One region of the Cytobacillus sp. C11.1 genome, then DNA from elsewhere that is predicted to be linked to it. Evidence: a T-box and tRNA genes for the amino acid it is inferred to sense, from the RefSeq annotation. Region 1 holds a T-box; the other regions hold tRNA genes.

The links. A T-box is a leader RNA that pairs with one kind of tRNA and senses whether it is charged. The one in region 1 lies ahead of argS (arginine--tRNA ligase), so its partner is inferred to be a tRNA-Arg.
Region 2: it has a tRNA-Arg gene. The T-box ahead of argS (arginine--tRNA ligase) is inferred to sense a tRNA for this amino acid. The anticodon was not compared.
Region 3: it has a tRNA-Arg gene. The T-box ahead of argS (arginine--tRNA ligase) is inferred to sense a tRNA for this amino acid. The anticodon was not compared.

Annotation. Positions count from the first base shown of each region.
Region 1 is NZ_CM176935.1:669,500-679,597, forward strand. Features, by position in the region: gene AC3ZVC_RS03395 (FtsW/RodA/SpoVE family cell cycle protein) at 1-883, shown strand, start outside; T-box leader at 914-1,143, shown strand; gene argS (arginine--tRNA ligase) at 1,185-2,873, shown strand; gene AC3ZVC_RS03405 (sulfite exporter TauE/SafE family protein) at 2,886-3,770, opposite strand; gene AC3ZVC_RS03410 (YqaA family protein) at 3,990-4,571, shown strand; gene AC3ZVC_RS03415 (Dps family protein) at 4,714-5,151, shown strand; gene AC3ZVC_RS03420 (EamA family transporter) at 5,320-6,213, shown strand; gene AC3ZVC_RS03425 (pyridoxamine 5'-phosphate oxidase family protein) at 6,262-6,903, shown strand; gene AC3ZVC_RS03430 (mechanosensitive ion channel) at 7,115-8,812, shown strand; gene AC3ZVC_RS03435 (DUF4395 domain-containing protein) at 8,945-9,376, shown strand; gene AC3ZVC_RS03440 (YqcI/YcgG family protein) at 9,720-10,098, shown strand, end outside.
Region 2 is NZ_CM176935.1:2,016,248-2,026,345, forward strand. Features, by position in the region: gene recQ (DNA helicase RecQ) at 1-2,073, shown strand, start outside; gene AC3ZVC_RS09960 (GerMN domain-containing protein) at 2,378-3,451, shown strand; gene rph (ribonuclease PH) at 3,656-4,426, shown strand; gene AC3ZVC_RS09970 (XTP/dITP diphosphatase) at 4,428-5,039, shown strand; gene AC3ZVC_RS09975 (metallophosphoesterase) at 5,036-5,554, shown strand; tRNA gene AC3ZVC_RS09980 (tRNA-Arg) at 5,704-5,780, shown strand; gene ilvE (branched-chain-amino-acid transaminase) at 6,194-7,096, shown strand; T-box leader at 7,116-7,375, shown strand; gene ilvB (acetolactate synthase large subunit) at 7,453-9,171, shown strand; gene ilvN (acetolactate synthase small subunit) at 9,168-9,686, shown strand; gene ilvC (ketol-acid reductoisomerase) at 9,745-10,098, shown strand, end outside.
Region 3 is NZ_CM176935.1:4,531,763-4,541,860, forward strand. Features, by position in the region: gene AC3ZVC_RS22405 (PAS domain-containing sensor histidine kinase) at 1-41, opposite strand, end outside; gene AC3ZVC_RS22410 (methyl-accepting chemotaxis protein) at 214-2,013, opposite strand; gene AC3ZVC_RS22415 (thiamine pyrophosphate-dependent enzyme) at 2,204-4,498, opposite strand; gene AC3ZVC_RS22420 (2-oxoacid:acceptor oxidoreductase family protein) at 4,498-5,511, opposite strand; gene AC3ZVC_RS22425 (acyltransferase family protein) at 5,861-6,901, shown strand; tRNA gene AC3ZVC_RS22430 (tRNA-Arg) at 7,133-7,206, shown strand; gene AC3ZVC_RS22435 (cold-shock protein) at 7,735-7,938, opposite strand; partial or broken gene AC3ZVC_RS22440 (sporulation protein Cse60) at 8,107-8,223, opposite strand; gene AC3ZVC_RS22445 (cold shock domain-containing protein) at 8,855-8,992, opposite strand; gene AC3ZVC_RS22450 (CarD family transcriptional regulator) at 9,485-9,961, opposite strand.

The DNA of each region.
Region 1 (10,098 bases):
AACTCTTTGGTATGTAGTTCCCGGGCTAGGTTCCATTCAGCCCTCCGAATTTGTGAAAGTCTTTTTGATTATTTCTTTAAGCAAAATCATAGCTGACCATCATCAGAAATATTTGAGCAAGACACTTGGTTCAGACTTATTTCTCCTAATTAAGCTTGGAGCAGTAACATCACTCCCATTAGGATTAATTATCATAGAAGACCTCGGCACAGCCCTTGTTATTGTCGCTATTTTAACAGGGACTATTCTGGTTTCGGGAATATCGTGGAAAATCCTTGTTCCGATCTATGGCTTTCTTGGAGCCTTTGCCGGCACCATTCTCTATCTTGTTATACAGGCACCGGAGATTCTGGAGAAATACCTGGGGGTAGATCCCTACCAGTTTAGCAGAATCTACTCCTGGCTTGATCCTGTAAATCATAAACAAGGAGCGGGAATGCAGCTCTATAACTCTATGCTGGCAATCGGTTCTGGCCTGACCTCCGGAAAAGGCTTTACCGACAGGCAGGTATATGTTCCTGACGCCCATACTGATTTTATTTTCAGCGTAATCGGAGAAGAGTACGGCTTTTTTGGAGCAAGTGTTGTCATAAGCCTATTCTTTCTTCTAATCTATCATTTAACAAAAACAGCGCTGGAAACAACCGATCCATTCAATACCTATATTTGCGTTGGAGTCATTAGCATGATTACCTTCCATGTTTTTCAAAACATTGGCATGACCATCCAGGTTCTGCCGATCACCGGCATTCCGCTTCCATTTATCAGCTATGGAGGCAGTTCATTAATGGGAAACATGCTGGCAATGGGGCTAATTTTCAGCATGCACTATCACCATAAAACCTATTTGTTTTCGACAGATTCAAATTTTGTTGCAAAATAATTCCAGCAGAGTATAATAGCATTAATATATTTAGCGTCCATGATGAAGAGAGTAGCAAAGACCCCCTTCCTTAAGCGAGACAGGGATGGTGCAAGCCTGTTGGAAGTTCTTTTGCGAAGCGCACTTCGGAGATGCAGAGCTGAAACCTAAGTAGGCTTTGCCGGGTCAAGACTCCCGTTAACAGATTCTTTAAAGAGGTCCAATCAAAGTAGAATGGACAATCAGAGTGGTACCGCGGGTAATTCAAGCTCGTCTCTATTTTAGAGACGGGCTTTTTTATTTTCAGGGAGGTGTTATTATGTTGAACTTTAAAGAAATTTTCACTGCTCAATTGATATCTGTATTGGATGGGCAAACATCAGAAGAAGAGATTGCTGACTTAATCGAAATTCCAAAAAACCATGAGCATGGCGATCTGGCATTTCCTTGCTTTACGTTTGCCAAAGCATTCAGGAAATCGCCGGCCGCTATAGCAGTTGACCTCGCCAGCCAGATTAAGGCACCGCTCATTGAAAAAGCGGAATCATCCGGACCTTATATTAATGTCTTTTTTTCAAAAGCAGATGCCGGGAAAATCATAATGGATAGAATTCTCAAAGAAGAAAAAGAGTATGGGAAGCTTACAATCGGAGCCGGAAAAACAGTGGTGCTCGATTTTTCATCGCCAAACATTGCAAAGCCTTTCTCCATGGGGCACTTACGTTCGACGGTCATTGGAAATGCACTCGGCAATCTTGCTGAAAAATGCGGTTACAAGACTATTAGGATCAACCATTTAGGAGACTGGGGCACTCAGTTCGGTAAATTGATAACCGCTTATAAAAAGCGGGGAATCCCAGATAAGGTAAAAAGAAATCCAATTCAGGAATTGCTAAGCTTATATATTCGGTTTCATAATGAAGTCGAAGAGAACCCTGAATTAGAAAATGAAGCCCGCTATTGGTTCAAGGAGCTGGAGAATGGCAATGAAGAAGCTGCCAGCCTCTGGGGCTGGTTTAGAGAAGAATCATTAAAAGAGTTCCAGCGCATTTACGACATGCTTGGCATCCATTTTGATTCCTATAACGGCGAAGCTTTTTATAACGACAAAATGGAAGCTATTATAGAGGAGTTAAGCGCCAAGAATCTGCTTGTTATGTCCGACGGAGCCGAAGTAGTTCAACTTCCTGATCAGGACCTCCCTCCTTGCCTGATCAAAAAGTCCGACGGGGCAACCTTATATGCAACACGTGACCTCGCTGCAGCTTTTTACAGAAAAAAGAAATACCACTTTGATCAGTCCTTATACATTGTAGGACAGGAACAAGGCATCCATTTCCGCCAGGTCAAAAGTGTCATCAAAACAATGGGCTACGAATGGGCAGACAATATGGTACACGTCCCATTCGGCCTTTATATGAAGGATGGCAAAAAGATGTCCACCCGTAAAGGCCGGGTTATTCTTCTCGAGGAAGTTCTCAATGAAGCTGTTCTACTCGCAAAGCAAAATATAGAAGACAAGAATCCGCATTTAGAAAATAAAAAAGATATCGCCGAAGCCGTAGGAATTGGCGCCATCCTTTTCCATGATTTGAAAAATGATCGAATGAATAATATTGAATTCTCACTTGAAGATATGCTGACATTCGAAGGCGAAACCGGCCCCTATCTGCAATACACCAATGCTCGTGCCTATTCCCTGCTCCGCAAAGCGGAAGATGATGGCCATTCATCTGAAAAAGGCCTCTCTGATTCATATAGCTGGGAAATCATAAAGCTTCTCTATCAATATCCTGACAAACTTAAGAAAGCCTACCTTCACCATTCTCCATCTGTCCTGGCAAAATATTTAATTGATGTGGCCCAGGCATTTAATAAATATTACGGGCACGTAAGAATACTGGAGAAGGATACAGACATCAAAGGAAGGCTAGCACTCGTAAAGGCTGTCACGATTGTTCTCTCGGAAGGCATGCAAACTCTGGGTATGAAGGTGCCTGAACAAATGTAAAAGGAGAGGCCGTTACGGACTCTCCTTTCTCTCTTTATAACGGGACTTTGCCAGCTTCACTTTAACCAGGCTTCTTACTAAAAAGCCGCCGACAAATATAGCCATTAAAACAAGACCAGAATAGTTCAGATTTACTAATTTAAGAATAACACTGGCAACGGTTGCCATATAAAGAGCACCAAGCATATATGTTATTTCCTCGTTCTCAAAGTAGGAAGTAAGTTTTGCCCCGAGTTGTGATCCGACCAGACCGCCTGCCACTAAAGAAATGCCAATCCAATAATCAATGGAAATTGTGGATGCATAAGAGAGAAAACCTGCTGTAACGATTAATAAAATGGCAAATAAGCTGGTGCCCACTGCTTTTTTAGGCAATAATCCCAAGAATGCGACCGATAGAGGCACCATAATAAAGCCCCCGCCAACCCCCAGTGTGGTTGAAACAAAACCAGCAAAAAAGCCGATTAAAACCATCTTTATAATGGAAGGAGATTTTCCACTCCTGTTCTCTGCGCCAGATTTAGACTTCCTGCCTCTTTTCAGCATGGTAAGAGCAAAGTAAGACAGCAGGACGATATAGAACATGGGGACTGCCCACTCATCCCAGCCTCTTTCTTCCAGAAAAAACACAAAAGGCCGAGCTGCCTGTGTTGCAGCCATTCCGCTTAAGCCGAGAATAAGGCCTTGCTTCAGCAAAATATTCTTCATCTTGATATGAGCGGTAATGCCGGAAATCGAGGTTCCGATTGAAAATAGCAAACTTGTTGTAATTGCTTCTATAGGAGAAAATCCAAATAGCATTAAAGTGGGGGTCAAAATAAATCCTCCGCCTACCCCAAAGAAACCTGAGAGCACACTTATCAGTGCCCCTAGAAGAATGAATAAAAGATATTCCATAAGAAAGCCTCACTTATAAAAGTATGTACTTTTCGATGATACTATATCACTTTACCATACTCAGCAGGGTTTATAAGAATCGATCACCAGTATTTGCAGATTTTCGAACGGGATAAATATCCCAAACCCTTAACAATCCATTCCTGCATGACGGGCTGACCCGAAAAGTGGTATACTTCACATGTGTGATTATGAAAGCTATAAAGGAGAATAAAATAAATGTCTGAAATGATTCATGCAATTGAAGAATGGCTCATGGAGTATGGCGTCTTTGGCTTGTTTTTCGTCTCTTTTGCCGATTCTTCTTTCTTTCCAATTCCACCTGATGTACTGCTGATTCCAATGGGGGTTTCCAACCCGGATAGTGTGCTCTGGTACGCATTTATTACCACAGTCGCCTCCGTACTTGGCGCCATTCTTGGCTGGTTTATCGGAAAAAAACTTGGCCGCCCTGTTTTAAGATACATCATCTCTGAAGAAAGAATCCAGAAGGTTGAAGACTATTTCACGAAGTATGGCGCGATGGCGATTTTAATCTCCGCATTTACTCCGATACCTTATAAAGTCTTTACCATTTTTGCCGGAATATCAAATATTCGTTTGAGAGTCTTAGTCATCTGGTCCATCATCGGCAGAGGAGCCCGTTTCTTTTTAGAAGCAGCCATCATTATGGTGCTGGGGGCCCAGGCAAAGTCGTTTATTGAAGAAAACTTTACAATGCTAACGCTTATCGGCGGACTAATTATCCTTGTTGTTTATGTTATTTACCTTGTTATTAAAAAAAGAAATAAAACAGTGTAAATCTATCCCGGTTTAAAACCGGGCTTTTTCTTTGAACATTTCCCCTATAAAAACCTTATTTATAATTATTATAAATTAATATTGATTTTAATTAAATATTTGTTATAATGAAGTTACAAGCTAACCAAAGGGGAATATTTAAATGGAAAAATTATATTCAGCATTAAATGTTCAAATTGCAAACTGGAGTGTTCTTTATACTAAATTGCATCGTTATCACTGGTTTGTAAAAGGGCCATTCTTCTTTACACTGCATGAAAAATTTGAGGAATTATATAATGAAGCAGCTGAGGTTGTAGATGAAGCAGCTGAGCGACTGCTGGCTATTGGCGGCACACCTGCAGCAACTCTGAAGGAATATTTAAGTGTAGCTACCCTGGTAGAGTCAAATGGCGAAAGTAAAGCAGAAGACATGGTTGCCAATCTGGCTTCAGATTACAAACATTTAAAAGAACAACTAATTTCATTAGCTCAAGCCTCTGAAGACCACGAAGACCAAGTAACTGCAGATTTTGCAATCGGGCTGATTGAAAAACTTGATACTCACATTTGGATGCTAAACGCCTACTTAGGAGAGTAACTTAATATAGAAAAAGAGTCAGTGAAAAGAATCACTGGCTCTTTATTTATGTTCAGAAAAGAATACCTTTATGATCTTATAAGGGCGTAATTATTTTTCCCCAACAGCTGCTATGAGATGTTATGATTGACCTGATTAGTTCATACAACTTAGAAAGGAGTTTCCATAATGGCAAATTTAAAGTATTCTTTATTCATTTTTCTTGGCGCATGCAGTTATGGTATCTTGGCATCCATTGTTAAGCTTGGTCTTCAGGCAGGCCATACTGTTCACGAGCTGACAGGCAGCCAATATTTATTTGGGCTCCTTTTGCTATTGCTTTCATTCCCTTTTATTAAGAAAACGAAAGTTACCTTTAAACAAACAGCAGCTTTGTTAATTACGGGAGCTTCATTAAGTTTAACGGGAATTCTATATGGGCTGAGCCTTGACCGGAATCCTGCTTCTATCGCTGTTGTTCTGTTATTCCAATTCACCTGGATTGGAATACTAATAGAAGCACTTTATGAAAAAAAGAAACCAAGCAAAGCAAAACTTATTTCTTCGTTCTTGCTGATTATTGGTACAGTGTTTGCAAGCAATCTTACTGCCGGCGGCTCCGCTCCCATTAAGGCTGACGGATTAATTTACGGACTCCTATCTGCTATTACCTTTGCATTGTTTATTTTCGCAAGCGGCAAGGTTGGAAAAGGAATTCCTGGTATCCAGCGAAGCATCTTTATTACCCTTGGAGGCCTTCTTCTGGTTGCAGCAGTTTCCGGACACATTTTAATCAGCGGCGGCATACAACTGCAAGGTTTATGGAAATTCGGACTGCTGATGGCTTTATTCGGCGCCATTTTCCCGATTATTTTCTTTGCGATCGGCTCTCCACACATAGACTCTGGACTCGCCACTATCGTTGGCTCTGCGGAACTTCCAGCCGCTGTTGCTGCTGCCATGCTTCTGCTTGGAGAAAGAATCACGGAAGCACAGACCTTCGGAATTGTCCTAATCCTGATCGGAATCAGCGTTCCACAGTTTTCTTTTAAAAAAGTTTCAAAGAATCGTTATAGCACATAAGGAGGGGAAACCCTCCTTTTTCTTGAATTGATAAACGAATGAGGAGGGATTTTTTTGCTAGATACAGTTTTTAAAAAAGTAATTGATTCTGAGGAAGAGCTCCGTTTATTGCTTGGCACCCCCAGCAGGACAGCAGCCAATAAAATCATACATAAACTCGATCATCATTGCCGAAAGTTTATTGGAAAGTCTCCGATATTATTTCTCTCAACCGCTGATAGTGCGGGCAGATGTGATACTTCCCCGCGCGGTGATGCCCCTGGCTTTGTACATATTCTAGATGATCATACTATCGTTATACCTGAACGCCCCGGCAATAAAAGGATGGATTCATTGCTCAACATCCTTTCCAACCCGCATGTTGGACTGCTTTTTGCAATTCCCGGACTTGAGGAAACACTACGAATCAATGGCCATGCAAGAATTATTAGAGATTCGGAAATTTTAGAACAAATGGCAGCCTATGGAAAGAATCCAATTCTGGGAATAGCTGTTGAAGTGGAAGAATGCTATATTCACTGCGCAAAAGCCTTTAAGCGATCTAAGCTTTGGGACCAAGGCCATTGGCTGGATAAACAAGATTTGCCTAAACCCTCGCAAATCCTTGCTGACCATGTCAACCTGCCTGGTCTTGACAGTGAAAAAATTGAAAACGCCCTTTTGGAAAGCTATGAGAAGAGGCTCTATTAGGGGCTATAATGGGTTTTGCGTTTATATGGCAATTTTCGCGAAAAAACGATTTATACATAGGTTTTGGACTTGTCCAAAGCCTTTTTTCTATATATAAGTCCATCTGAAGAGTCTATTTAAATCCTAATTAAGCATTCACTCTGTTTACTCCAAAAAGGATTGGGTATATGAAAGTATGCAAAAATACAATTTCTTTAAGGAGTGAACAATTTTGGACAATAATCGGTATTGGGGCGGGTTTGATTACCTTTTGGCCAAGCTGCCTGATTTATTATTAGCACTTTTAGTTTTATTAATTGGATGGGTTATCGCAAAAGCCATAGAAAAGGCCGTTTTAAAAGGACTTCGTAAAACCAGCCTGGATGACAAGGTATTCCCCGATAAAGCAAACAGAAAATATTCATCCGAGAAAATTATCAGTAAGATCATTTACTACCTTCTGCTAGTATTCGTGTTCATCTTATTCTTCAATATTCTTGATCTGGATATTATCGCAACTCCACTAGTGGGCATGTTCTCCTCTATCATGGCTGCAGTTCCCAGCATTTTAAAAGCAGCTCTTATTCTCTTATTTGCATGGCTTATAGCTTCCGGTCTCAGCTTCTTAATTAGAAAAGGCGGAAAAACGCTAAAAGTTCATGAAAAATTGGATAAATGGAATTTAACCGACAATAAGGAGCAGCCTTCCAGTGTAATCGATAAGGTTGCAAAAATTGTTTTTTATCTTGTTTTGCTTATTTTCCTGCCAGCTGTATTGAGTGCATTAAACCTGAATGGCATCGCTGGACCGTTCACCGGCATGCTGGAAAGTATCCTGGCATTCTTGCCTAAGCTTTTGGCAGCAGCCCTTATTTTATTAGTAGGATGGTTTGTTGCAAAAATTGTGCGAGATATCGTAACGAATTTCCTGCAGGCAATCGGAACTGAGAAATTAACGAAAAAACTTGGCTTAACTCGTTTATTTGAAGGGACAAGCCTTGCTTCTGTAATTGGTACAGTTGTTTTCGTACTAATTTTAATCCCAACAGTAATCGCTGCGTTAGAACAATTGGATATTGAAGGCATCTCCGGGCCAGCCATTGCGATGCTGAATGACGTTCTGACCATGCTGCCGAATATCGCCGTAGCCATTTTCTTTGTGCTGATTGGTGTATGGATCGGAAAATGGATCCGAAAGTTTGTTTCCAGCCTATTAGAACGCATCGGATTTGATTCTTACTTCTCTGGAATGGGATTAAACAAATCTGCTGCAACAGGCAGCGGTTTGACCTTCTCCCAGGTTATCGGCTATATTGCTGAAGTCATTATTGTCCTCTTGTTTGTTGTTCAGGCCCTTAATATACTTGGTCTTGATTTCTTAGTGACACTTGCAACTGGCGTTATTGCTTACCTGCCTCATGTCATTGCGGCTCTCGTTATTCTTGGAGTCGGCTTATGGCTCGGCAGCCTTGTGAAAAAGCTGCTTAGCACAGTGCTTCAAGGACCGCATTATAAGTTCCTGGCAAACGTTGCGCAAGCAGCCATAGTCGCCATCTCCATCTTTATGGCACTTGACCAGCTTGGTCTTGCAGCCTCCATTGTCAATGCTGCCTTTATTCTAACACTTGGCGCATTGGCACTTGCCTTCGGCCTATCATTTGGCCTTGGCGGAAAAGATTTTGCTGCCAAGTACCTTCAAAAGCTTGATCGTAAAATTGAAGAGACAACCATTAATAAAGATGCAGATACAAAAAGTGTGATGAAAGAAGCAATGCCTGAGAAGAAACCAGGCAGCACTGCCTCTGCCCCTACTAACGTAGATAAACCGATTAATCCATCAAGCCCGGATCCGACCAGAAATCCGGCTAATGATCCATTAAATCCACGCAATAATCGCATGGATGAAAACAATGGGCCGATGAAACCATAAATCATGCCAAGTGAAGCACGTCCAAAAGGACGTGCTTCACTTTTATTTTTCTGCCTTTACCCTTCACAAAATCAAAAAAATTAAGTACAATACTAATACCAATAAAACCAATAAGAAAGGTCGGAAAATAATTTGGCAACTAAGCCTTCTTCCATCCCCCGTCCTCTAGTCAGAACCAATCAGTGGTCCATTGTATTGAGTGTTATAGCCTCATGGCTTTCTGCTCAGATTTGGATTCTAGCCATTCCGCTGGTCGCAGGCATAATGGGATTATTGTTTGGTTTCAATCCTATTATGCGTATAGCAAAGCTCTTTTTAAAAAAGAAGCCATCCGAATATATACCGGAAGATTGGGAACAGCAGCAGTTTAATCAAGTTATTGCCGTTACTTGCCTGGCACTTGGCTTAATAAGTTACCTGCTGGGTTGGACGTTCGCCGGATATGCATTTACAGCTATGGTTGCTTTATCCGCATCTATTGCCATTCTTGGATTTTGCGTTGGATGTTATATTCGCTTTCAGCTGAACCAATATAAATACAGAAAATCATTAGACAAAGCATAAGGCAGCCTTTTTGGCTGTCTATTTCCTTTTGGCTGTTTTCGCAAACTTTGTTGCTTTTTAAACAAGTATTGCGGAGAGGTTGATTTCCACTCCAGGATGCTCGCTTTCCGCGGGGTGGGCGGTGAGCCTCCTCGGCGCGCAGCGCCTGTGGGGTCTCACCTGTCCCACTTCTCCCGCAGGAGTCTCGCACCTTGCGCTCCATCAACCAACCTTATTTATCAATCTTTTAGAAAAAAGCCTTCCTTTTTGACCCATTTGTTTCAAAGGACTTTCTGCGGGGTACTTAAATCATATAGCATCAAATCTCGCCATTGTTCTTTTAAATCATTTCTGAGGTGAAAAAATGAAAACTGCCAGCAAATTTCTTTTAACGAAAGACGATATGACTAACCCCGATATCGTACCAGAGTGGGTCATCAAAGAATACCTAACCTTTCATGATACAGTAACAGATAAAACGTTTCCTTGCTATTTTGGGATGACAGCAGAGCTAAGGGGCGAGCTGCGTTATGCCTATATTACCCGGGAGGACTGGTCCAACCTGCCGGAAGCGCTCGAGTCCTTTATCGATCTTTTCGATGCTCCCAAAATGATTCGACACGGCCTTTTTGTATTTGTAGAGCCGGAGAAAGATGAAAAATCATTGGAACATTATAGAGAGTATTTCTGGAATGTCCTGCAGTACTTGCATAAAGTCGATACAAAGCCTTGGCCGAAGGATT
Region 2 (10,098 bases), 1.3 Mb from region 1:
ATAATCCAAAATATTATTGGACAAACCAATACCCTAGGAATTCTTCCGACAGGAGGCGGAAAGTCAATCTGTTTCCAAATTCCCGCTCTTGTACTCCCCGGAACGGCCATCGTCATTTCTCCGTTAATCTCTTTAATGAAAGATCAGGTAGATGCCCTATTGACTGCTGGAATCCCTGCTGCTTATATCAACAGTTCATTGTCTGCTGATGAGTACCAAAACATAATGGCTGGAATACGTCATGGCGAATATAAGCTTGTTTATGTCGCGCCGGAACGGTTCGATTCACATGCGTTTTTAGAGCTGTTAAATGAAGTGCCTATAAGTGAAATTGTTTTTGATGAGGCCCATTGCATTTCGCAATGGGGCCATGATTTCAGGCCAAGCTACCGTTCTGTTGTCAGCCAGCTTGGCAGCCTGAATCAGAAACCTGTGGTCGCTGCATTGACAGCAACCGCGACACGTGATGTGGCGGATGATATTCGAAGACTATTAAATATTGGCGAGGAAGATACTTTTCTTACCGGTTTTGCACGGGAAAACCTGGCTTTTCAAGTAATGAAGGGTGTTAATAAAAGAGATTTTATTATTCAATGCCTTGAAAAACACAAAAATGAAGCGGGCATCATCTATACTTCCAGCCGCAGGGAAACAGACCAGCTTCATCAATTTTTAAAAGGAAAGAGCTATTCTGTTGCGAAATACCATGCCGGTTTAAAGGAAGAAGATCGAAAAAAAGCCCAAGATGCGTTTGTTTATGATGAAGCGGAAATCATGATTGCTACAAATGCGTTTGGGATGGGGATTGACAAATCCAATGTCAGATATGTTATCCACTATAATCTGCCCCGCAATATTGAAGCCTATTATCAGGAAGCAGGGAGAGCGGGAAGAGACGGAGAGGAGAGCATGTGCTATTTGCTGTTTGCTCCGCAGGATATTCAACTCCAAAAGTTCCTAATAGAAGAAAGCAATTTGGATCGTCACAAAATGGAGCAGGAATACAGCAAATTAAAGGAAATGGTGAATTATTGCCATACAGAAAAATGCCTTCAGTCTTATATCATTGAATACTTTGATGAGAATGCAGAATCGTTCAGCTGCGGAAAATGCAGCAGCTGTTTGGATGAACGTAAAAGCATAGATATTACACAGGAAGCTTTAATGATATTTTCGTGCATTAAACGGATGGGAGAGAGGTTCGGGATTACATTAACCGCTCAGGTTTTAAGAGGATCCCATAATAAAAGAATCCGCGAAATGAACTTTAATCAGCTATCCACATTCGGGTTATTAAAAAACCGTAAGGAAAAAGAGATTGCAGACATTATGAATTACCTGCTTGCTGAAGGCTTTTTAGCTTTAACGGACGGAAAGTTTCCAACTGTAAAGCTTTCAGCAAATGCGGTTCCGGTTTTAAAGGGACAGGAAAAAATCGCTATGAAAATAAAAGAGCCTGATCTTATGAAGGAAACAGAAGAAAATGATGAACTATTCTCAGTTTTACGCAATTTAAGAAAAAAGCTTGCAGACGAGGAAAAAGTCCCGCCATATGTTGTGTTTGCCGATACTACATTGAAAGAAATGAGCAGCTGCTTCCCTATTAACGAGGAAATGATGCTAAACATTAAAGGCGTTGGGCAAATGAAGTTTGATAAGTATGGTGAGTACTTTATCGACGAAATTAAAAGCTTTGTTGAGGAACATAATATTAAGTCTGTCCCTGTTAAGTCCGAAAAATCGGCAGAGATTGAGGAGCCTCTGGATGACCGCCCCAGTTACCTGATTTCATTTGAATTTTATAAGGATGGAGTACCAATTAGCGAAATAGCCAAAAAGCGAAACTTTTCACTGATAACGATCCAGGAACATATACTCCGGTCCATAAAAGAAGGCAATACAGTTATATGGTCTGAAATTTTTGATGGTACAGAAGAAAAGCTGATCATGGAAGCGGTGGAGAAAGTCGGAAGGGACAAGCTTAAGCCGATTAAGGAAGAACTTCCTGAAGAAATCGATTATTTTAAAATAAAAGCTGTGCTGGTTAAGAACGAGCTGCAGGAACAAAAATAGCAAAAGGGAGAGAAGCTCTAATTTGGGGCTTCTTTTTGTTTGGCTGCTATTTTTACAGTTTGGGTTTTCCCTATAATTAATTTTTGGCTAAACCGTGAAAGGAGGAACCTGAGCCTGCTCAGTTCGTAAAAATTGAAGATTCCGAGGTTGAAATTAAAGTAGAGATGGGCAGTTATCGATGCCCGAATCAAGCGGTTTGTCCAAATTTGTCAAAAATCTATTAACACTTTTCTCCCGAAAGGCGGTCTAAATTACAGATAGGCTCGTATACATGTAGTACAAACTGTCTCAGGGGGGATTAAATATGTCTATAAATAAAAAATCGACTATAGTTTCAGCTGTTCTCGTTTCATCAGTTTTATTATCAGGCTGCGGATTATTTGGAAGCCAGGGAAAGGAAAAAGTAGATCCGCCAAAAGAAGTGACATATTCTGATGAAGGAGAAAAGGTAGCTGAAGAAACAAACGGCACAGAAATGGAAACAGCAGAGAACGAAGATGGTGTGGTAGCAAATCTTCAAACAGAGCTTTATTTAATTGATAAAAATGGTTATGTTGTCCCACAGACGCTAGAGCTTCCGAAAACAAATTCAGTTGCTACACAGGCTTTGGAATACTTGGTAGAAAACGGCCCTGTAACCGACCTGCTTCCTAATGACTTCAGAGCAGTCCTTCCAGCTGATACAAAGGTTTCAGTCAATATTAAGGATAAAGTTGCTACTGTGGACTTCTCCAAGGAGTTTCAGGAATACGCTCCAGAAGATGAAATGAAGATTCTTCAATCTGTTACTTGGACGCTTACGCAATTTGATGCCATTGATAAAGTAAAGCTTACCTTGAATGGGCATGAATTAAAAGAAATGCCTGTAAATGGAACGCCGATTGCTGCATCATTAAGCAGAGCCAATGGAATTAACATGGACACGACAGAAGTAGTTGATATAACCAATACAAAACCGGTTACAGTGTACTACCTTGGCGGGGATGAAGAAAACTATTATTATGTTCCTGTCACAAAACGTGTAAGCAATAAAATGGAAAACAAAGTCGAAGCTGTTGTAAACGAATTGGTTAAAGGGCCAAACTATGCTTCCAATCTGGTAACAGACTTCCTGCCGGATGTTCAGCTGCTTGAAGATCCAAAAGTGGAGGATGGAAAAGTCACTCTTAACTTTAACGAAAACGTGTTTAGCAGTTTTGAAGAAAAAATGATCTCCCAGCATCTGTTGAATGCCCTTGTCCTCTCTTTAACTGAACAAAAAGGGATCGAGAGCGTTGCTGTCACAGTTGATGGAAAAGCAGAAATTGTGAATGAGAACGGGGAAAAGTTAACGGAGCCAGTAACACGTCCTGAAAATGTGAATACAGGAAGTTTTTAAAAAGGCGGATTTTGTTATACTATAAAGTAACAGGAAAAAGAGGTAGGCATTTATTGCCGCCTCTTCTTTGTTGCAGAAAAACGGACTGCGAATTTAAATTGCAGATCCCTTCAAAGATTACATACTTTTTATGCAGAAAAGGGAAGCTTTCCTGTTTAAAACGAATCAATGGATATCCAATGGATATTAAAGGGGGAATCAGCTTTGCGTGCAGATGGACGTGAACCAATGCAGCTCAGGCCTATACATATTGAAACAGAATACTTAAAGCATCCCGAGGGCTCTGTCCTAATTACAGTAGGAGATACAAAGGTGATTTGTACAGCTAGTATCGATGAGAGAGTGCCGCCATTTATGAGGGGCCAGGGAAAAGGCTGGATAACAGCTGAATATTCGATGCTGCCAAGAGCTACAGAACAGAGAAATATCAGAGAAGCGGCAAAAGGCAAAATTTCCGGAAGAACAATGGAAATCCAGCGCCTGATCGGCCGTGCCCTTCGTGCTGTTGTCGATTTGGAGGCACTTGGAGAAAGAACAGTCTGGCTGGATTGTGACGTCATACAGGCCGACGGAGGCACACGGACAGCATCTATTACAGGTGCATTCATTGCAATGGCACAGGCAATGGACAAGCTTTACACCAATAAAAAGCTTCCCCAATACCCGGTAAATGATTTTCTTGCTGCTACAAGTGTGGGTATTCTCGATAATAAGCAGGCTGTAGTAGACTTGAATTATATTGAGGACTCTTCAGCACAGGTGGACATGAATGTGGTCATGACAGGAAACGGAGAATTTGTAGAGCTTCAGGGTACAGGGGAAGAGGCGACATTTTCTTATTCACAGCTTCAGGAATTATTAAATGCTGCCCAGGGGGGCATCTCGGAGCTGTTTGAACACCAAAAGGCTGTACTTGGAGAGAAAATCACAACAAGCATTATTAACAAAAGAGAAAAGCTGGAGGGGAAGGCGTAGGATGCAAGAAGTTATAATCGCTACTAAAAATACAGGCAAAGCAAGGGAGTTTGAGCGGATGTTCAAGCCTCTTGGCTATGAGGTCAAAACTTTATTGGACTATCATGACTTTCAAGATGTAGAAGAAACCGGCACCACCTTTGAAGAGAATGCCATTTTAAAAGCAGAAACTGTTTCCAATGCGTTCAGAAGAATGGTCATTGCTGATGATTCAGGACTGATGATAGACGCGCTGGAAGGCAGGCCTGGCATTTTTTCTGCGCGTTATGCGGGTGAAGAGAAAAACGACCAGAAAAACATGGACAAAGTTTTGAAGGAGATGGAGAACACACCCGATAACAGCCGCCAGGCGAGATTTTACTGCGCGCTGGCAATTGCTGCACCTGGAAAAGAAACATTAACAGTTGCAGGGACCTGCGAAGGCTCTATCTTAAGAGATAAAAGAGGCACTCATGGGTTTGGCTATGATCCTATCTTCTTTGCGGAGGAGAAAGGAAAAGCAATGGCAGAGCTAAAGCCTGAAGATAAAAGCCAAATCAGTCATCGAGCAAAGGCGCTAAAAAAGCTTGAAGAGCTTCTCCCTGCTTTTCTTTCTGGAAATGAAAAAGCATGAAAATACTTATTCTGAGCGACAGCCATGGCCTAACTTCCGAACTGAAGCAAATCCGTGACAAGCATGCTGGGATGGATCTTTTGATTCATTGCGGAGATTCGGAACTGCAAGCTGATGACGAATCTATTAAAGGGTACTCTGCAGTAAGAGGAAATTGTGACTTTGAGACAGGATTCCCGGAAGATCGTTTTGAAGAAGTTGAAGGGCTGCGCCTGTTTGTTACACATGGCCATAGGTATTCTGTAAAGTCTACACTAATGAATCTCTCCTACCGCGCACGTGAAATGGAAGCGGATATTGTATGTTTTGGTCATTCGCATTATCTGGGAGCTGAAATGGTGGATAACACTTTATTTATTAATCCTGGAAGTATCAGGCTGCCAAGGGGAAGAAGAGAAAAAACATATATAATCCTGGAGACTAAGCAAAGAGATATTACCCTTGAGGTTTATGATTTAGCCACGGGGAAAATGCCCGGTCTTTCTCAAAAATTTTCACTGGCAAAAAAGGAATAACTTGATTATAATAACTGAGGGGAGCAAGGCTTCCCTCAAACACAAAAAAATTCAATAAAAGTATTGACTTCGGATTGTTTGTCTAATATAATAAAACTTGTCTTTGAGATAATCTTTCTCCAAAAGAGACAGTAATTATTATATTATATGTCCCAGTAGCTCAGCAGGATAGAGCAACGGCCTTCTAAGCCGTCGGTCGGGAGTTCGAATCTCTCCTGGGACGCCATTTACACACCTAGCAACACTACATATCTTACCGAATTTTACTCACCATTTTGGTGAGTTTTTTTGTGCCCTAAAAATCCTCTAGCTCTCCTCCTGCAAAATTATCTGGGATCCCTGCTGATTATAAAATTTTTTAAAAAATTTTTTTCTCATGGAATGTGAATATATCAACATTGTAAGCGGATACAGCTAAACCTATTAATCTAAATTATCAAATAATTCATAAAAAGGGTGTTGACGACTGTTCAAAATGGGCGTAAGATAGTCCTCAATATAAGAAATCAAAACCTGAATTAAACAGAATCGCAGAAGCAAAATTAAAATATTCTGTAAAGAAAATTGCAGATTTTTTTAAGCTAAAAATTCAGCGGTTTAAAGTGTTAAATTATTTGTATTTAGTGAGAGGTGTTTTTCGTGCCTGAACAGTGGATCTTTTTAAACGGAGAATTCGTCACAAAAGAAAACGCGAAAATTTCTGTTTATGACCATGGTTTTCTTTATGGCGATGGAGTTTTTGAAGGTATCAGGGTTTACAGCGGAAATATTTTTAGAATGAAAGAGCATATGGATCGCCTGTATCGATCAGCAAAGTCAATTATGCTTAACATTCCGTATACACAAGAAGAGTTCACTGACCTGGTGGTAAAAACGGTTGAACGAAACCAGCATGAAAGTGCTTATATTCGAATAGTGGTGTCAAGAGGAGTCGGCGATCTTGGTCTGGATCCAAACAACTGCAGGAGCGCCAACGTTGTTATCATTGTAGAGCCTTTGGCCATTTTCCCTAAACATCTTTACGAAACAGGATTGGAAATTGTAACAGTTGCAACCCGGCGAAACAGACCCGATGTTTTAAGCCCAAAAGTAAAATCCCTGAACTATTTGAATAATATTCTTGTCAAAATTGAAGCACGCCTTGCCAATGTGAATGAAGCATTAATGCTAAATGATCAAGGCTATGTAGCGGAAGGCTCGGCAGATAATGTATTTATTATAAAGGACGGGGTATTCTACACTCCTCCTGGTTATATCGGAGCATTGGAAGGAATCACAAGAAACGCTGTTATCGATATAGCAAGAGAGCTTGGATATGAAGTGAAGGAAGAACCCTTTACAAGGCATGATGTGTACACAGCTGATGAGGTTTTCTTAACCGGCACTGCCGCGGAAGTCATCGCAGTTGTAAAAGTGGATGGCCGGACAATAGGTGACGGCATTCCGGGAAGTTACACAAAAAATCTCCTGGAGAAATTCAGGGAGCGGGTTGTAGCAGAAGGGATTAAGGTAATCTCGCTGGCAGCTCCGCACGTAAGCTGAAAAATAACTTAAACAAATAGGAAAAGCGTGGAAGAGGATAAGTAGTTTTATGACAAGGCGTTCACAGAGAGCCGGAGCTGCTGAAAACCGGCAATGCCCTCATAAAATGAACTCACCTCGGAGCGCAGGCCTGAAAGATGATCATCGAGTAGGGGCTGCCGGGTGTGCTTCACCCGTTATCAAAACGGATAGCAATTTTGCTATCCATGAGTGCACGCATTAAAGCGTGAATCAGGGTGGTACCGTGGAACAGGTTATCAAAGCCTTTTCATCCCTTAAGCCTATAATCAATAGGTTTGTATGGGGTGGAAGGGCTTTTTATATTGGATTAAAAAACAAGAGGAGGTTATCAACAAATGTTGCAGGAAGCTGCCTTAACAGAAACCAAAACGGAGACCGAATCGGTTACCGGTGCAGATCTGTTATTAAGAGCCTTGGAGAAAGAAAATGTTGAAGTGATTTTTGGTTATCCGGGAGGAGCTGTTCTTCCAATTTACGACAAGCTGTATGATTCAAAAATTCTTCATGTTTTACCCCGCCATGAGCAGGGAGGAATTCATGCAGCCGAAGGATATGCCCGAATCTCAGGAAAGCCGGGTGTTGTGATTGCCACGTCAGGACCGGGAGCTACAAATATTGTAACCGGACTTGCGGATGCAATGATGGATTCACTTCCTCTTATTGTTTTTACAGGCCAGGTGGCAACAGGCGTTATTGGATCGGATGCCTTTCAGGAGGCGGACATCCTCGGGATAACAACCCCTATCACAAAATATAACTATCAGATCCGCAGCATCGAAGATATACCGAGAGTAGTAAAAGAAGCCTTTTATATAGCTTCAACTGGAAGACCTGGACCGGTACTCATTGATGTTCCTAAAGATATCGCAGCATCTGCAGCAGAGCCGCCAGATGACCAGGAAGTTAATTTACCGGGGTACCAGCCAACATTAAAGCCTAATTATTTGCAGATCCGCAAATTAACAGAAGCAGTTAGCAGAGCAAAAAAGCCTGTGATTTTGGCAGGAGCGGGAGTTCTGCATGCAAGGGCTTCCGGGGAGTTAAAAGAGTACGCAGAGCAGCAGCAGATTCCGGTTATCCATACATTGCTAGGGCTTGGAGGATTCCCGGCTAATCATCCGCTGTTCATCGGAATGGCAGGAATGCACGGCTGCTATGCAGCCAATATGGGATTGACAGAGTGTGATTTGCTGATAAATATTGGTGCGCGGTTTGATGACAGGCTGACAGGAAATCTAAATCATTTTGCACCTAATGCAACAGTTGCCCATATTGATATCGACCCTGCAGAAATCGGAAAAAACGTTCCAACCTCCATCCCGATTGTAGCAGATGCAAAAGAAGCCCTTGAGCAGCTGATCCAGCAGGATGGCAAACCTCCAGCACATAAAGAATGGATCGAAACCATCCAGCAATGGCAGGACGAATATCCTTACTTCTACGAGAAAGAAACAGCAGGTTTAAAGCCTCAAAAGGTTATGGAAATGCTCCATTCCAAAACTGGAGGAGATGCGATTGTGGTAACAGACGTAGGACAGCATCAAATGTGGGCAGCCCAGTATTACCGCTTTAATAAAGCAGACAGATGGGTAACCTCAGGCGGTCTGGGTACTATGGGATTTGGCTTTCCTGCAAGCATAGGTGCACAACTGGCCGATCCTGAAGCATGTGTGCTCGCTGTTTGCGGAGATGGCGGTTTTCAAATGTCCACTCAGGAGCTGGCAGTCATAAAAGAACTGAACTTGCCTGTGAAAATAGTCATTTTAAATAATATGGCCCTCGGCATGGTTCGCCAATGGCAGGAAATCTTTTATGAATCGCGCTTTTCACACAGTAAAATTCCTGTACAGCCATCGTTTGTTAAACTGGCGGAAGCATACGACATTAAAGGCTATGTAATCCAAACAGAAGAAGAGGCTGAAGCTATTTTAGATGAAGTGCTTCATAGCCGTGAACCGGTGCTTTTGGACTTCAGAGTCGATCAGGGTGAAAATGTATATCCAATGATTGCCCCTGGAAAAGGACTTCACGAAATGGTAGGTGTTAAACCATGAAAAGAGTAATTTGCCTGACTGTTATGAACAGACCAGGCGTCCTGAACAGAATTACAAATCTATTTTCAAAAAGAAACTTTAATATAGAGAGTATCTCTGTCGGCCTTTCCGAACACGAAGGGATGTCCAGAATAACCTGTGTCGTCCATGTGGAGGATGATAGGGCCAGCGAACAAATTACCAAACAATTAAACAAGCAGATTGATGTCATTAAAGTAACGGATATTACTGACCAGTCAATTGTTGCAAGAGAACTTGCTCTCATCAAAGTTCAGGCAGTTCCATACACCAGGAATGAAATATACTCTTTGATTGAGCCATTCAGGGCTTCGGTTATTGATGTAAGCAAGGACAGCATGACCATTCAAATAACCGGAGAATCTGATAAAGTCGAAGCTTTCATTGACTTGATTAAACCATACGGTATTAAAGAGCTTGCCCGAACCGGAACAACTGCATTTCCAAGGGGGACTCAGCGTTCTTCCCAGCAGCAAAAGTCTTATTCCATTGTTTAATTTTAATTTATAGAAATTAATAATCTAATAAACTTTAAAAAAGAGAGGGAGATTTAAAATGGCAAAAATGTATTATAACGGAGATGCAAATCCATCATATTTAAACGGAAAGAAAGTAGCGGTAATCGGGTATGGATCCCAGGGACATGCACACGCCCTAAATATGAGAGACAGCGGTGTTGATGTTGTAATCGGCCTTCGCAAAGGAAAATCATGGGAAAAAGCAGCAGAAGACGGGTTTCAGGTATATACAGTAGGGGAAGCAACTGCCCAGGCGGATGTGGTTATGATTCTATTGCCTGATGAACTTCAGCCAAAGGTATATAAGGAAGAAATCGAACCGAATCTAACCAGCCAGGCATTAATGTTTGCCCATGGTTTTAATATTCACTTTAGTCAAATCGTACCTCCT
Region 3 (10,098 bases), 1.1 Mb from region 1:
TTGGCATAGAGCTGCTTGATCTCCTGATTCATAATAACCACTCTATTTCCTCCTATTGGGATATCCGATTAATAGATATTTCTACAAAATTTGACGAAAACCCTTTAAATAGAAGTGAAAACTGCATGTTTATACTGAATGAGCCATAGTATCTATTGAGTTTCTTTATAACCCCATAAGTAAAAAGGCATACCTTTCGAGGTATGCCATATGCTAGAGCTTAAATTTAGCAATCATACTGTTTAATTGTTCGGCTAGTTCCGATAAAGACTGGGCATTGTCGGATATTTCCTCCATTGAATGGTTGGTCTGGGCCATCGAAGCACTAGTCTGTTCAATGCCTGCTGCTGACTCTTCGGAAACTGCTGCTATACTCCCAATTGATTGATTCATATGTGAAGAACCTTCTGAAACGTGTTCGAGGCTGTTTGAAATATCATTAATATTATTTGACATTAAATTAACCGCTTCATAAATCTTCTGGAAGGTTTCTACCGTTAATTGGATTTGTTCTGTTCCCTTTTCGACCTGTATATAGCCGGATTGCAAGGATGCCACTACACTATTGGACTCGATTTGAATTCCATCCACAATATTTGTAATATCAGAAACTGAAAATGATACTTGCTCCGCCAGCTTTCTTACTTCATCTGCTACTACCGCAAAACCTCTTCCATGTTCCCCGGCCCTCGCTGCCTCTATCGCCGCATTTAATGCCAGAAGATTGGTTTGGTCGGCAATTTCCTTAATAACCTTAACGAGCTTGGATATTCGCTTTGTCTGTTCATCCAGCCCATTAACCTTATCAACGGATGTTTTCATAATTTTATTAATCAAGCCCATTTGCTGCTGGGATTCTTTCATAAGTTTATCCCCACTATCAGTGAGTGACATCACCTCGTTGGAAGCACTCTTAATTTCAAACCCGCTCTTTGCTGCTTCCTCCACTTTGTGCATATACTCTTCCATCATAGCTGATAAGCGTGTAGCTGAGCTTGCCTGGTCCTCTGCTCCCCCTGATAGCTCCTGCATGGTTGAAGCAACCTGCTGGCTGGCAGCTTTTACTTCATTTGCAGCAATATTGAGCTCTCCGCTTCTTTCTGTTACATGGCCAGAAACTGAATTTATTTCCTGAATCATTTTCTGGAGTTTTTCTTTCATGGAGTTAATGGCACGGCTAAGCTCTGCTACTTCATCATCTCCATCATACTCGACTGATTTTGCATTCAGATTTCCTGCTGCTATTTCATTGGAAACATGGACAATCTGGTTTAAGTTTCTTGTAATAATACGCCCGATGATTAAGATACTCACAATCCCAAGGACGCCAGAAATAATGATCGAGATCCCAAGGACAATTAGGGTTAAAACCAGTCCTGACTCGGCTGAAGAAACAGCTTTTCTTTGGTCCTCCTTCAGCATGCTGCTTAGTGTATTTAATTTTTCTACAGTCTCTGAAATAAAGTTATCTGCCTGCAGCTTTGCAAGCCTGTATTCTCTTACATGCTGAAGCTTCACTTTAGGCTCAATAACATCATGGAATAAGCTGGCTATTTTTTGATCATTTTCGTCAATTTGTTTAAACAGCTCTTTTGTTTTTTTTGCAGTAAGGGCAGGGGTGATTTCTTTTTTTAATGTATTAAAGTCCTCTGTCAACTGGTCAAATGTTTTTAAGTGCTTCGGATTGGAGTCGATAATGTAATTTCCGATTGTACTGCCTTTATGATGAAAAATCACTGCAGATTCAGTAATCATAATCGCTTTTTCTCCTGAATCCTTCACTGTATCCATTTTTGTATTCACGATCGTCAACAGAAAAAAAGTAAGTATGGTAGATGCAGTAAAAAGCCCAATTGTTAAAAATAGGGCCACACCATATTTCTGGCCAAGCTTGAGCCTTTTCCACCATCTTATGTTGGCCAATTTATCTAATAGTGTTGCTTTATTCTGTGTTGCATGCAAATTGCCTGCCTTTGCTTTTTTTGTTCTTTTAAACTTTTTTACCCCTTTCATCCTATATCCTCCTTATGATTAAACCGGATGCACACCTTTAGCACTATCAACATCCTTGTTGTGCATTTCTTTTTTACTATCTTATTACATCATTATAATAGATTAAAAAATACATTTGTAGATTATTTTTCCATTAAAGAGATTTATAGGATAAAAAAAGCAAAGTACACGCGGTACTTTGCTTTGGATTTTAAAGTGCTGGATGCTCATGCTTGGCTTTAATTTTTTTCCATCTATATTCAATTTCTTCTTCAAGTTCATTGAGAAGCATTTTGTTTTCTTCTTTCAATAAATGCTTTGTTTTGCCCATATAATTTAGCCACTCAGACAACTCAACTCGTTTATTTTTATCCTCTGGATTATAAGTTATGGTTGTTACCCCATCCTCTACTTCATAAAGAGGGAAGAAGCAGGAGTTGACAGCAGCTTCCAGGATTTTTTCACCATATCGTTCTTCTGACTTCCAATTAAGCGGGCAGGTTATCAATATCTTCCCGTACACTGTACCGACATTCTGAGCGTACCATTGCGCCTTTGCAGCCTTTTTGATTAAATCCTGCGGAAATGCTTCGCTGCCGGTAAAAACATATGGAATATTCGTGGACGCCATAATTTGTGCTGTATCCTTATGGTGGAAGCTCTTGCCTTTTTGAGTGCGGCCTACATTGCTCGTACTTGTCATATGGCCCTTAGGTGTTGAATAGGACAATTGCGAACCAGTATTCATATAGCCTTCGTTATCGTATTCAAGCATGATCAGTTTATGATTGCGAAGAGCCGTGCCAATTGCAGAGCCCATACCAATATCCATGCCTCCATCTCCGGTTACCATCACAAATGTGGCATCATCTGAAACATCAATTTCACCGCGTTCTTTTAATTCCATAAAGGCTTCCAGTGTGCCAGATAAGGTAGCTGCCCCATTTTGAAAGAGATTATGAATCATCGTTTGCTTATGGGAGGAATAAGGATAAGATGTAGTTGTTACATAAGCACATCCCGTTTGGAACAAGACAACTATATCCCCTTCAATCCCTTTAAAGAACAATTCCAATCCTGTAAAAATTCCACACCCTGGGCAAGCTCCATGCCCTGAAGCAATTCGCTTCGGTTTTGAAGCAAGCGCACGAAGGGGCGGTATTTTAACTTTCAATTTATTGGTTTCAGGGTCTTTTTCCGTTTTAATCAATCCAGTATTATATACTTCTCCATGCTGCGGAGTGATTACTGGCAGCAGCATTTGCTCTTTCTTGCCGGGAATATGGCCATAATAATCAAATGCTTTCTCGGCATAGCCCTGTTCTTTGGCCTCCATTGCTGCTGAGAAAAACGCCTCTGCATCATCAGCATAAAAATCCTTTCCGCCAAGGCCAAAGACTCTGCTTAACACAATAGTTTGATTCTCAGGATCTTCCTGCAATGCTGATTTTACTTCGTGTGTAAGATTTGGTCCATGGCCGCCATATGAATCTGCACGCTCCCCAATCAAAAGGGCTTTTACATTCTTTAAAGCCTTGCGGATTTCCGCTGAAGGGAATGGACGGATAATATTAGGGCTGATCACGCCTGCTTTAATACCTTGCCTGCGCAGATTGTCAACCGTATCTTTTGCTGTTTCTGCAGCTGAATTTAGCAGGAATAGTGCAACCTCTGCATCCTCCATCCCATATAAATCGAGTACAGGGTAGTCCCGGCCGGATAGTTTGGCATATTCTTCGGCCGCTTCTTTAAACACTTCACCAGCCGCATACATTGCTTCTGACTGCTGGTAATGATTGTTGATTAAATCGTCCCCATTCATGTGGGCACCGATTGTAACTGGCTTTTTAGGATCTCTGGCAAAGTTATAATCTGTCGGGCATTCACCTACAAACTTCTGTACAATTTTGCGGTCTTTAAAATACTTTACTTTCCTTTTTTGATGGGAGGTGAAAAAGCCATCATAAGCAACAATTACAGGCAGGCGAACTTTTGAATGCTCAGCAATCTTAAGCGCCAAAATGTTCATATCATACACCGCCTGAGGGGTTTTGGCCGTTAAAATAACCCAGCCCGCATTCAGTGCGAAATACAAATCGGAATGATCCCCTCTAATGTCCAATGGACCGCTGATTGAACGGGTTACAAGGTTCATGACCATTGGAAAGCGGGTTCCTGCCTGAACGGGAAGCTGTTCAAGCATATACATTAAACCATTGGCACTGGTCGCATTAAATACACGTGCACCTGTGGCTGCAGCTCCATAGCAAATACCTGCAGAGCCATGCTCGCCATCTGCGGGAATCAGTTTAATATCATGTTCCCCTCTTGCCTTCATCTGATCAAGGTATTGTGCAACTTCAGTTGAAGGAGTGATTGGAAAATAGCCCATAATGTGATAATTGATCTGTGCTGCTGCCATCGCAGCCATTTCATTTCCCGATTCGAAAGTAGTCAACTGTTCAGCTGCCTTCATTGTTTTCAGGTTGTCTTCTAAAATTGCCATTACAAAATCCCCCCTGCTGCATAAGGAAAGTTTTGCTTTACCCTATGGGCATCCGCAAATCCTATCGTTTCCCGCATTTCACTAAGAGCACTTGTCGGGCAAGCCTCAACACATTTCAGGCAGCCTTTACAGTACTGATAGTCGATACCCTGCAGGAACATTTGCTTCCTGCCTTTTTTGTCTTCCCCCTCCTGCCATACAAAGCAAAAGTCCGGGCAAACTGTATCGCAGGCTGCACAGTTGATGCATTGCTCCTGCTCAAATTGCGGCAGAAACCCCTGCCTAGAACCGCTTAGATCTTTCAGAATACTATTTGCCTGTGCAGTGATCACTCCACCGATTTCCTGGGTTTCAAAGCCCAGCTGAGGTGCTGTTCTATGAAACTCTTTCCCCTCAGCATGATCAGGAGCTTCATAGGTTTTGAACTTCACTTCATTAAATCCTCTTTCGAAGGTACGGATATTGGGCTCCACAAGGTGCGGATATTTTTTCTCAAATGTTTTGCGGATAACCATTTTCATTGACTCCGGATCAAGGAAATCGCAAATTCTAAAAAGTGCTCCGAGCATTGCAGTATTTACTTTTGTTTTTTCTTCTACTGCAATCTGCAGGGCATCCACAATGGCAAGTGTTCCATATTCCAGTTTCAAATCTTCTTTAATATCATCAAACTCTCTGGCCGAATTAACAAGCAGAATACCGTCAGGCTCCATACCGCTGACAACATTCACCATTTTATATAATGCTTCGTGGAAAACGCCGATGACGTGAGGCTGCTCAATTGGGCTGTGTGCCCGTATTTCTGTATCACCTTCGCAAAATCTCACAAATGCTTTTACAGGTGAGCCTTTTTTTTCAGAGCCGTAAGATGAAAAGTTGGACCCATTCAGTCCAAGCCCCAAAACACCAGCCTCCCCGAGCATTTTACCTGCAAGATTGGCACCAAGGCCGCCAATCGACTCCAGCCTTATTTCATAAAATCCTAATTCATTTGCTTTAGGTAAGATTGACATGTTCTCCCTCCCTCATATGGTAAACGGTTTTAAAACACCGTAAAGTTATCCCCTAAGGCAATTCTAAAAGAACTATTTCCATTTATCTGTGACAAATGTTATATTTCACAGAAAAAATTTGAAACAGAATTGAGAAATTCAAAGGAAACGTTATAATATATGAGCCGAATCCGCTTTCACAATTATATAACAGAATACATATTGTGATATAACAGTTTGGATAAGCGGTTTCTAATTTACTTTATTTGTAAACTTCACCTTCTTTTTACACGAGAAAAGCAGTTTACTTCATGTTAAAGTGGGTAAAGAAATAGAGAGTTTTTTGGGGGTCTTTAATAGAGGAGGATTTATGAAACAACGTGATTATTATTTCGACAATGCTAAGTTTATTTTAATTTTCTTTGTCGTATTCGGACATTTGCTCCGCTCTTTTATTGAGGATAATGAAACGATTTACACCTTATATAAGGTCATTTACACCTTTCATATGCCGGCATTTATATTAGTTTCAGGTTTTTTTGCAAAAGGATTCTATAAAAAAGGATATATAAAGAAGATTGCAAAAAAGTTAATTTTGCCGTATATCATATTTCAGGTAATTTATTCAGTTTTCTATTACTTTTTATATAATAAAGGAACGTTTGAGATGGATCCGTTCAACCCGCATTGGTCATTATGGTTTCTGATCAGCATGTTCTGCTGGAACATTATGCTCCTTTTCTTTGCCAAGCATAAAGCAGTTTATTCATTGACAGCCGCTCTGCTGATTGGCCTTGCTGTCGGTTATGCCGACTGGATCTCAAACTATTTAAGTTTATCAAGGACTTTTGTTTTCTTTCCATTATTTTTACTAGGGTATTATTTAAAGAAAGAGCACTTCTATGCCCTGATTAAACCAAAGTTCAGAATTAGTGCCTTATTTGTATTTGCAGTTGTCTTTACCGGATTCTACTTTTATCCGGATATTGATTATAAATGGCTCCTTGGGTCAAAGCCATATACAGAAATGGGCGCAGCTTCTATTGGAGCTGTATTTACCAGACTGGGATTCTATATCCTTAGCTTAATCATGGTATTTAGCTTTTACTCAATCGTTCCCCAGAAACAGTACTTCTTTACAAACCTGGGGAAGAATACACTTTATGTCTACCTGCTGCACGGTTTCTTTGTCCGTGTATTCAGGGAAAGCGATGTACAAAACTACTTTAACAAACCGGAAACCTTCCTGCTGCTCGCAGGTATTTCGTTATTGCTTACTCTACTTCTATCAAGCAAGCTGATTACATCATTTGCTCAGCCCATAATTGAACTTAAGACCTCTCAGCTTAAGAAGCTGAAAGATAGAACAAGAGCATATGCCCGATTTTATCGTAAAAAGCTCACAAACTAAAAACGAATCGGCCATTATAAAGTGGCCGATTCTTTCTTTTTGCATACCCATTGACCAAAACTGATTAAGGCATTATAATAAGTAAATGTGTCAGATAAGTTCATTTGATCCTTCCACCAGCTCAACTAGGCTAAAACATTGCGGAGTTACCTCCGATGCAGCTTTGTTCCGAGCCATGCACGTCCTTGAAACAACTGACAAAAGAAAAACAGGAATAGAAGATACTACCATGTCTCAGTAGCTCAGCTGGATAGAGCGACAGCCTCCTAAGCTGTAGGTCGTGAGTTCGAATCTCGCCTGGGACGTCACTAAAGAAAAGCGCGAACCCCATGTATATCAAGGGCTTCGCGCTTTTTATTTTATTCAATTTGTTTAGTCATTAACCTTAGAATTCCAAGTTTGGGGTCGGATTGGGGTCGGAATGATTTTTATTAGTGATTTTTACCGCTATTCCGACTTGTTTGAGCACATTTATAATTAGTGGTGACACCTGATTCCGACTGGGTTCGAACCAGCGACCTCTACCCTGTCAAAGTGGCAAACAGTCACGGAAGCAATAAAGTTATTATGGAAAATCCCTTACATATCAAGGCTTCAGAAGGAATGAAGATTGTTCCTTTAGATTTAAAACGGACCGTTGTTGACCGTTTTCGTCAACAATTCTTCAACATCTATTACTTGTGCTCATTTTGATTTCTTATTCACCCGTTACTTTAAGTGCAATTCATCACAATCTTTATTCCCCTACTCCTTTACGAGTGGGGGTTCTTTGTTTCACAGAAAAAAGAAAAGCAGACTCCCATAAAAGAGCCTGCCTTCCCTGTTTTGTAAAATTAAGAAGCTTTACGTACGTTTGAAGCTTGAGGTCCACGTTGACCTTGCTCCACATCAAAAGTCACTGCTTGACCTTCTTCTAAAGTTTTGTAACCTTCGCCTTGAATCGCTGAGAAATGAACGAATACATCGTCTCCACCTTCACGTTCGATGAATCCGAAGCCTTTTTCGCCATTAAACCATTTTACATTACCATTTTCCATTTGTATTGCCTCCTAGCGTGTAAACACACACAATGTAATACTATCCCTGCTCTCAGTGATCATCAAGATGAAAAGTTACAAATCCTTTACACCGAACAAAAATAATTCTTTTTAATCATAACATTTTTTGTAAGAAATGTCAAGATGCAGAAAAATCCATTGAGCTCACTATCTCTTTATGATAATCTTTGCCGTATATTTTGTATCAGGATTCACTCCATATTCTGTGTGCATGCTTACAGCAAGAGGAACAGCATTGTATTTAACATCTATCAGCTTTCCTTCCTCTAATGAGCCAAGAAAATCATTAACTACCGAATAAGTTCTGCGAAGTCTGTACTTTGAAAACCTTTTGCCTCATACATAAATTTATCCCTCCCTTCATCTTATATTTATACACAAAAGGCATATTCTCCTATAAGAACTCCTATTATTTAAATTCCTTTCACCCGTCTTATTTGTTTGTAATATTTATGTACTTTTGTTTTTCAACTATTCTGCTTCGTTAGCGCAATAAAAAAGGGATCGCCGCAGCCATCCCAATCTTACAACCTCATATCCATTATGAAATCTTGCATCAAAATCTGGGTCATCAATAATATCTCCTTTAACAGGAACAAGAAAAAGCTACTATTGGATCTATTAATACGGGACCTTTTTATAGTATTTTCTTGTGGAGAGTGGGTGGTTCCTTTGTTCTTCTAGATGGCAACTTACTCGTTCGAGAAAAGTTGCTAGGGATAGAGTATTGGACAAGTAGTCTCATGGGACAAGGGACCTGTCCCCTCGTCCCATTATTCGGGGAAAACATTGAAGTAAAAGGAAATGACAAAAGTATACTCAAGTACAAAGCGGTGATTATGCTTGGTCCCCCCCTATGATCAGAGTTCATATTTACAAAGGGGTAGGAGATTAATTAAATTTTAGAAACGTTTTCTGCTTGAGGGCCACGTTGTCCTTTTAGAATATCAAATTTTACGCGTTGCCCTTCATCAAAGGATTTAAAACCATCACCAGTAATCTTTACTATTGTTATGTAAATAAAATAAAAAATGGTTTCCTGGTCTGGAAACCATTTTTGTAGTTGACATATGGTGTTACCAATTCGTTTTTCTCTTTTACGTAAAGAAGATAAACAATTACTATTCACTGTCTCAGTAGATGTAAAAAATTCTTAAAGATAGAGGTGAGATTGATTGTTTTTTCTTCTAGAAATAATGACTTAAATAATATATTGTATACCTAAAACAATGAAAGCCCTACCTCTCTTTCATCCTAACGGCTCCTTGTCCGTGCCAGTGTGAATCAGGATTGCAAAAATCAAGTGACTATTTTATCGAGTTATTTGATGAAACTTCAAACGTTCGTAAAAGAAATTTAAATAATAAAAATGGATTAGATTGTAGAAATAACAAAAGAGGTTAATGGTCTAAAGGTGAGTTGGAGAAGTTGAATGTCTTTGAAAAGATTTACTTTTAATAATAAACATATTCCCAAAAAATTCAGGATATTCTCGGGAAATGTAATACATTTTCTTAAATTAACCTTAACAGAAACTTTTTATTTGATTTTCAGTAATCCCTTTAATTAATCCCAGTTCACTAATCAAAAATTCATGTGCGTTATCTAACATTTTTTTTTCGCTTGAATTAAGTGCTTTTTCTTTCTTCATACGCATTAAATCACGTACAACTTCAGTACATTCTTGTATTTTACCCGTTTTTATTTTGTCCGTATTCACTTTATACCTTTGTTTCCACGGCAGTAATCTATCTGATTCTCCATGATGAAAAATGTTTATGATGTGTTTTAATGCAATTATGTCAGTAACAGGGCGTATACTTGAACTCAATATTTTACCCGTAGGAATCATGACTTGCATATTACCGATTAACATTTTTATGACATAATACTGTTGTTTTTCCCCTGAGATTTCCTTTTCTTCTATGGCTTTAATTATACCTACTCCGTGCATTGGATAAACAATGTTATCGCCAATTTGAAACAAATAATCCACCTCCATATATGGTAACCTTCTTAACCTTAACATATATATTATTTTTTATCAAATTTTAATAATATCATAAACTTATTTTCAGTGTCAATTACTTTTTCTTTAAAGATCAGAAAAAGCAAAAACAATAGGAATCGTGTCGGATT